DNA from 3 places in the Ralstonia sp. PBBBR1 genome. Region 1 is predicted to be linked to each of the others. Evidence: predicted binding sites of a transcription regulator. Region 1 holds the regulator's gene; each other region holds the start of a gene.

Evidence for each region. The regulator FNR, encoded in region 1, switches genes on or off when oxygen is low (the NO sensors DNR and NnrR bind a similar motif). The targets are predictions, from matches to a motif close to TTGATNNNNATCAA.
Region 2: CFE42_RS20010 (universal stress protein) is a predicted target of FNR. The motif match lies at 1,275-1,288, and genes of this name have one in related genera.
Region 3: CFE42_RS10360 (DUF2249 domain-containing protein) is a predicted target of FNR. The motif match lies at 947-960, and genes of this name have one in related genera.

Annotation. Positions count from the first base shown of each region.
Region 1 is NZ_NKIL01000002.1:469,038-471,303, forward strand. It holds gene CFE42_RS02240 (sulfite exporter TauE/SafE family protein) at 133-876, opposite strand; gene fnr (fumarate/nitrate reduction transcriptional regulator Fnr) at 1,053-1,781, shown strand; gene CFE42_RS02250 (hypothetical protein) at 1,803-2,057, opposite strand; gene CFE42_RS02255 (FixH family protein) at 2,054-2,266, opposite strand, start outside.
Region 2 is NZ_NKIL01000012.1:76,753-79,018, forward strand. It holds gene CFE42_RS20005 (universal stress protein) at 1-654, opposite strand, end outside; gene CFE42_RS20010 (universal stress protein) at 695-1,195, opposite strand; gene CFE42_RS20015 (CBS domain-containing protein) at 1,482-1,949, shown strand; gene CFE42_RS20020 (DUF2892 domain-containing protein) at 1,982-2,164, shown strand; partial or broken gene CFE42_RS20025 (MgtC/SapB family protein) at 2,264-2,266, opposite strand, start outside.
Region 3 is NZ_NKIL01000005.1:360,765-363,030, reverse strand. It holds gene CFE42_RS10365 (nitric-oxide reductase large subunit) at 1-543, opposite strand, end outside; gene CFE42_RS10360 (DUF2249 domain-containing protein) at 576-866, opposite strand; gene nirK (copper-containing nitrite reductase) at 1,140-2,266, shown strand, end outside.

The DNA.
Region 1 (2,266 bases):
GATTGTTGATTTACGCGGGTGGCGAATCGAATTGCTATCGATTGTAGGGCAATTTCCAGCGGCGCCGCAACCGGGAAGATGATCTAGCCTCCCATCCAAGGCCGGATGGCGATTTACGCGTGCTTTAAACGCCTACAGCACCAGACAGAATCCGTGTGCGTTGAGCATCTCTGGCAGCCAGATCGCGTGCACCAGCCCCCATATCCCGAACCCCGCAATGGCGATGCCGGCCGCGCCACGCACCCACCGGCGGCGCGACAAGCCGCGCAGCCACCCAGCGAAGCCAGACATCATCAACAGGTTGGGCAGCGTACCCGCACCAAAGGCGAGCATGACCACAGCCCCGGAGGCAGCGTTGCCTGCCAGCAACGCCACAGCCAATGCGCCGTAGACCATGCCGCACGGCACCAGTCCCCAGGCCATACCCGTGATATAGCGGCGTAGCAACGGCGGCTGACGTTGCAGCGTGCCGCCCAGTGTGGCAGCCCCCCGAGACAGGCGGCCAGCGACGCGGCCGAGCAAGCGCTCAAGCCACACACTGCGCCACGCATCTCCGGCGGAGCGCACGAGCAGCAAAATCCCATAGGTGAGTAGCAATACACTGGCGAAGGCAAACAAGCCGCGTTGAATCGGCAGCCATTGCTGGCGCCAGAAGGTCGCGCCCATCGCACCCATGATTGCGCCAAGCAGCGCGTAGGTGGTCAGCCGGCCGGCATGCATGACGACCTGCTCGAACCATAGTCGGCGACGCGACACGACCCGTACCGCCACAGTTCCACGTTCGGCTGCAAGTGCGATCCCGCTGCACATCGCCAGACAATGCACACCGCCGAGCAATGCGATGAGGAAAACGCTCAGAAGCGCTGCAGCACTCATCTTTCTGACGCTCTTTTGATATGGACCAAGGTTTTTGTTTTACTGTTGCGAACTAAGCGTAATTGACGCGTTTTGCCGCATCGGAAATGTCCGAGGACAAGAAGGTCGCCGTTATAATAAGCTGAGCTGCACCACAAGAATTACTCATTTCACTTTCCCGAAACTCGCCCCCGCCCGTGCTCACTCGAATCGCACTTACCGACCAAGCCTCGCGTTGCTCCACCTGTGTACTCGGGCAAATCTGCCTGCCGGTGGGAATGAACTCGGACGACGTGCGCAAGATGGACGATTTGGTCGGCGAGCGCATCCGCATTAAGAAGGGGCAATCGCTCTATTCGCTCGGGGAGCCGCTGGAAGCGGTTTACGGCATTCGTTTCGGTACGCTCAAAACCCATCTGACGCTCGAAGACGGCCGGCACCAGATCACGGGGTTTCACCTGCCAGGCGAAATCGTCGGGCTCGATGGCATTGGCGATATGCGCCATGTGTCGGATGCCACCGCGCTCGAAGATACCGAAGTCTGCGTGGTGCGCTACGACGAGTTGCAACACCTTTCGCGTCGGCTGCCTTCGCTGCAGCATCAGTTCCTGCGCATCATGAGCAAGGAGATCTCGCAGGATCATCTGATGCTGCTCACGCTCGGTTCCATGCGTGCGGAGGAGCGTCTGGCAGCGTTCCTGCTCAACCTCTCGAAGCGTTCAGCCCAGCGGGGTTATTCGTCAACCGAATTTGTGCTGCGCATGAGCCGCGAAGAACTCGGCAGCTATCTGGGCCTCAAGCTCGAAACCGTCAGCCGCCTGTTCTCGCGCTTTGCCGAAGCGGGTCTCATCCAGATCCGCCAACGCCACGTCAAACTAATCGACCTGGCCGGCCTGCGCCAGGTCATGAGCGGTCAAGCCGCTTGAGGCTCCTTCCATGGCGCCCGCTCACACGAGCGGGTGTTCATGCGCTTCCAGTTTGCCGATGCCCGGGGACACGTAGAGCGTCAGCGCGCTCGACAATCCGCACAGCAACCAGAACACAAAGAACGATACCGTGTAGACCGCCTGGGCCGACACGGTGATCTGTTCGCCGAAGAAACGCAGGTCGGCGGGGTCCACCACTGCAAAGACCACCAGTTCAGCCAACGCGGCCGACAGAAATGCCGGCCACAGAATCCACATCAGCAGTCGACGCTTCATCGGGCCTCCGCGTGAATACCATGTGCCGGCGCGACGGCCGTCTTTTCAACGACCAAACCGTGGCGCACGACGTTGTCGTGAATAACGGCGTCGGGATGCGTCATCGCCAGCCAGATGGTGACGCCGCAGCCGATCATGGCAACAAACGGCCCAGCCATCAGGAGCCACGGCCAAGGCTCGCGCCACCAGGGACGGGCCTGCGCGGAAGA
Region 2 (2,266 bases), on a different contig from region 1:
TTCCACCGTTGTATGAATACCGCGCGCATTCAGCGCACGCGCCACCTGACCCACCGTGGTTTCCTCGGCCCAGTGCTTTGGCTGCGTGCTTGTGATCTGCAGCACGTGCACATTGGTGCCCGTCATCATCGGCATGGCATCGTGCAGCGCACGGGCCGATTCGCGCCCGCCGCTCCAGGCCACCAGCACGCGTTGCGGCAATGCAGTGAAGTTGCCCGCATACGGCACAACCAGCACGGGGCGGCCCGACTCCAGGATCAGGGTCTCCACAAAGTCGCCGGCAATGAATTCATCCGGTTCATCGTGGTTCCGTTGCCCGACGACGAGAAGATCGGTCTCACGCGCTTCACGAAGTACGAGAGCCACGGGGTCGCCTTCCACTGCTCGCCACTCCGTTTCCACCGCAAGCTTCTCCGTCGCCAGGCGAAAGCGCGCGTGCACCGCATCCCGGATGCTGTCGCGCCGGATGCGGTCTTCCTCCAGATAGTGCGCAGCGTTCTCCATCATGTAGAACCAGCTGAGGCTTGGCGCAAAGCTCGCATAGATGCCGACGAGTTTGGCGCCGTGCGCCTGGGCATACTGGGCCGCAAGGTCAAGGCGGTGCATGGCGCGTTCGCTGCGGTCCAGATGCACCATCACACTGGCGTAGCTCATGGTCAGATCCCGAAGTCGTGTCAGAAGATGCGCTACCGGACTAGGCAATGACGGCGTTGCTTAGCGGTTCGGTAGGCGCGTGCGACGTTTCCGTCGGCTCCGCGCGGACGAGCAGCACCGGCAGTGTGCTCCGGCGCACAACGCTCTCGGCGACGCTGCCGAGGAACAACCGTTGGAAGCCGCGACGCCCGTGCGTGCCCAGCACCAGGGCTTGGGCGCCGACGTTGTGTGCCGCCTGTTCAATGGCAGTGCCAATATCGAAAGTGCCGATCGGGTCGTCAACCACGACGCTATGGACGTGCACACCTGCCTTTTCGGCCTTGGCACGCGCGTCGGCAACGATTTGATTGCCTTGTTTGACCAAGGCCTCGGTAAAGGCGCCGACATCGATATAGCCAACGTCGTACATCAGGTACGAGTTATCGATCACGTGGGCGATGACCAACTCCGAGCCGAGCTTTTGTGCAAGCTGGATTGCCTCGTCCAGCGCCCGGTCTGCCGTCGGACTGCCATCCACCGCTACCAGAATCCTGTCGTACATGATGTGCCTCCATCGAATCCGTCGTCGGCCCCAATCGGGGCTGCTGAATTCCATGTTGGACCACCAAGCGGATCACCCCTTGATTTACATCAGCGTTTGGCTCGCTGCAGCCTCACGCAATGCCAATTGATCTGCCTCAAGAGCCAGCGCGCAACGCTCGATAGACTCGTCCGCTATCCGCTGCCCCCGGGGTGCAGTCATGGAAAGCGCATGGCACCTTGTGCGAGATCAAACTTTGACACCGGCCCGTTCTTATAGTGAAAACGTACGCGCATCGGAGTTCAGCATGAGGGTCGATGAAATTTGTTCCCACCGCATCGTTCACGTCCAGGCGACGGCGACGCTGCAGCAAGCCGCCCGGCTGATGCGGGACGAAAGCGCCCGGGCGCTGCTTGTCACGGAACACGCCGCTGGGGGTTCTCGGGTGGTGGGCATCGTGACAGACCGGGACATGGTGGTGCATGGCCTTGCCAGCCGCAGCGACTGCAGCCAGACCGCCGTATCGGAAGTCATGACGCGCGGCCTTCTGACCATCCACGATGACGCCGTGATCAGCGAAGCCTTGCGCTCGATGCTGAGCCACGGCCTGCACCGTCTGGCGGTGGTCGATCGTCAGCAACGGCTGGTGGGCATGCTCAGCCTGGACGACACCATCCGCGCAATGGGTGGCGAATGGACCTTGCTGGCCGGCATTCTCGGTCGCGACAACGCTGGCCAGTCCCGCCAGCACGCGCCGTCCGATTTGATTCTCTAAGTGTTCACCCACCGTTCTTCAGGAGCGCTGTCATGTTTACCAATGTTGGAACCGCGGACCGCGCCGTCCGCATCCTGATCGGCATCGCCATGATCCTGCTGGCATTTTTTGGCAAGGTGCCAGCATGGGTTGGCTGGCTGGGGCTGATCCCTCTGGTGACCGGCCTGATCCGCATGTGCCCGCTCTATTGGGTGCTGGGCATTGGGCGGCATTGACCAGGCGACAAGCCAGAACACCGCCCAGCTGGACAGAAGCATGGTCAGCAGACCAGCGGTGACCTTACCGGCAAAAGCGCGGCCTCCGCTGATGGCCACGAC
Region 3 (2,266 bases), on a different contig from region 1:
CTCCGGCAGCACGCCGGTGGCCATGGCGTATTGATCGCGCAGCGTTGCCAGCGACGGATCGGTGCCGAACAGGGCCTCGAAGTGCTGGGCCACACCGTGGATGGCCTCTGCGCGCTCACGCGACACGGTCAGGATGTCGTGATTTGCGTCGTACGTATTGCGGCGCATTTCCTCCTTCACGCTGGCGTCGACGGCGGCTTGCTGCACGGTCGTCAACGGCGCATCGGTATCGAACTGCTGATGCGCGCGGATGGCTTGCAGCGCTGTGGCTTCACGGTGCAGCCAATCGGCAGACCAGTCAGGTGCAACGTAGCTGCCGTGGCCCCAGACGGTGCCAAGCTGCTGGCCGCCGGCTGCCAGCCAGGCTTCCTGGCCGCGCTGGATCTGCTCACCGGTAAAGAGCACCTCGCCCACAGAGGTGACGACGGCATGCGGAATCGGCGGCGCTGCCAGATAGATCTGCCGGCCCAGATAGCCCAATGCCCCGAACGACAGGATGAAGATCAGGCCGAGCCACCGCCACAGCCTTTGATTGGTTTTCATGACAAGGTTCCTTGCAGGATGCAATCGGAAATTCAGGCGCCACCACCGCAACCACCGCAGCAGTGGCCGGCACTGGCGGCAGACGCCACCTTGGTGATGGCAACGCGCCATGTGCCGGGGCCGCGCTCAAGGTAGTCCCAGGAAAACTGCCCCGGGCGCTCGACTTGAAACTGCGACTGCAGGGGGCGCGGATCGTGATCGTTGATCAGCTCCAGGCTCTGCCCGATGCCGAGCTCCCCAAAGGCGGAGAAGATCAGCGGATGGCGCTCGCGCGGCGCCAGCACGCGGAGGTCGAGCTGGATGGTGGAGGCGGACTGTGTCATGGGGATTCCCTCTGTGGGTGTCGCATCAAAAAGATGCATTAAGGATGCAACTATATTAGTGAGTGAAATCCCCGGTGTTATTGATGTATATCAGATGCTTGTTTTATGGGTGCCTTGATGTCGCAAATCAGGCCACGGCTGGGCTTGCGTGCCACGCGGTGGGGGTGGATGGGCCGGTCGGGGCGGGTTTTCGTTTGCGCTGTATCAAAGCCCTAATGGCCGCCGGGGCCTAACGTGGAGCGGACGACACCAGACCGATACATGGGGGAAAAAATGAGCCGTCTTCACACCGTCCGCAGCCTGATGCGCGCGGGCTTGATTTCTGTGGTGCTGGGCGCACTGCTTGCGGGCACTGCGGCCCGCGCCGCCAGCGCCAAGTTGCCGGGTGACTTCGGGCCGCCACGCGGCGAGCCGATCCACGCCGTCCTGACGAGTCCACCGCTTGTGCCGCCGCCGGTGCACCGGAACTATCCAGCCAAGGTCATCGTGGAGCTGGAAGTGGTCGAGAAGGAAATGCAGATCTCCGAAGGGGTCAGCTACACCTTCTGGACGTTCGGCGGCACCGTTCCTGGCAGTTTCATCCGCGTGCGGCAGGGCGACACGGTGGAGTTTCACCTCAAGAACCACCCGAGCAGCAAGATGCCGCACAACATCGACCTGCACGGCGTGACCGGGCCGGGCGGCGGCGCAGCATCGAGCTTTACCGCCCCGGGCCATGAATCGCAGTTCACCTTCAAGGCGCTGAACGAGGGCATTTACGTTTACCACTGCGCTACCGCACCCGTGGGCATGCATATCGCCAACGGCATGTACGGCCTGATCCTGGTCGAACCGCCCGAAGGCCTGCCCAAGGTTGATCACGAGTACTACGTCATGCAGGGCGATTTCTACACCGCCGGCAAGTACCGCGAGAAGGGCCTGCAGCCGTTCGACATGGAAAAGGCCATCGACGAACGCCCGAGCTACGTGCTGTTCAACGGTGCGGAAGGCGCGCTCACCGGTGACAAGGCGCTGCACGCCAAGGTGGGCGAAACGGTGCGCATCTTCGTGGGCAACGGCGGGCCCAATCTGGTCTCCAGCTTCCACGTGATCGGCGCCATCTTCGATCAGGTGCGCTACGAGGGCGGCACCAACGTGCAGAAGAACGTGCAGACCACGTTGATCCCGGCGGGTGGCGCGGCGGTTGTGAAGTTCACCGCGCGCGTGCCTGGCAGCTATGTGCTGGTCGACCACTCGATCTTCCGTGCCTTCAACAAGGGTGCGCTGGCCATCCTCAAGATCGACGGGCCGGAGAGCAAGCTGGTCTATTCCGGCAAGGAACTGGATTCGGTGTACCTGGGCGATCGTGCCGCGCCCAACATGAGCGCCGTCACCAAGGCGACCCAGGCATCGGTAAGCGG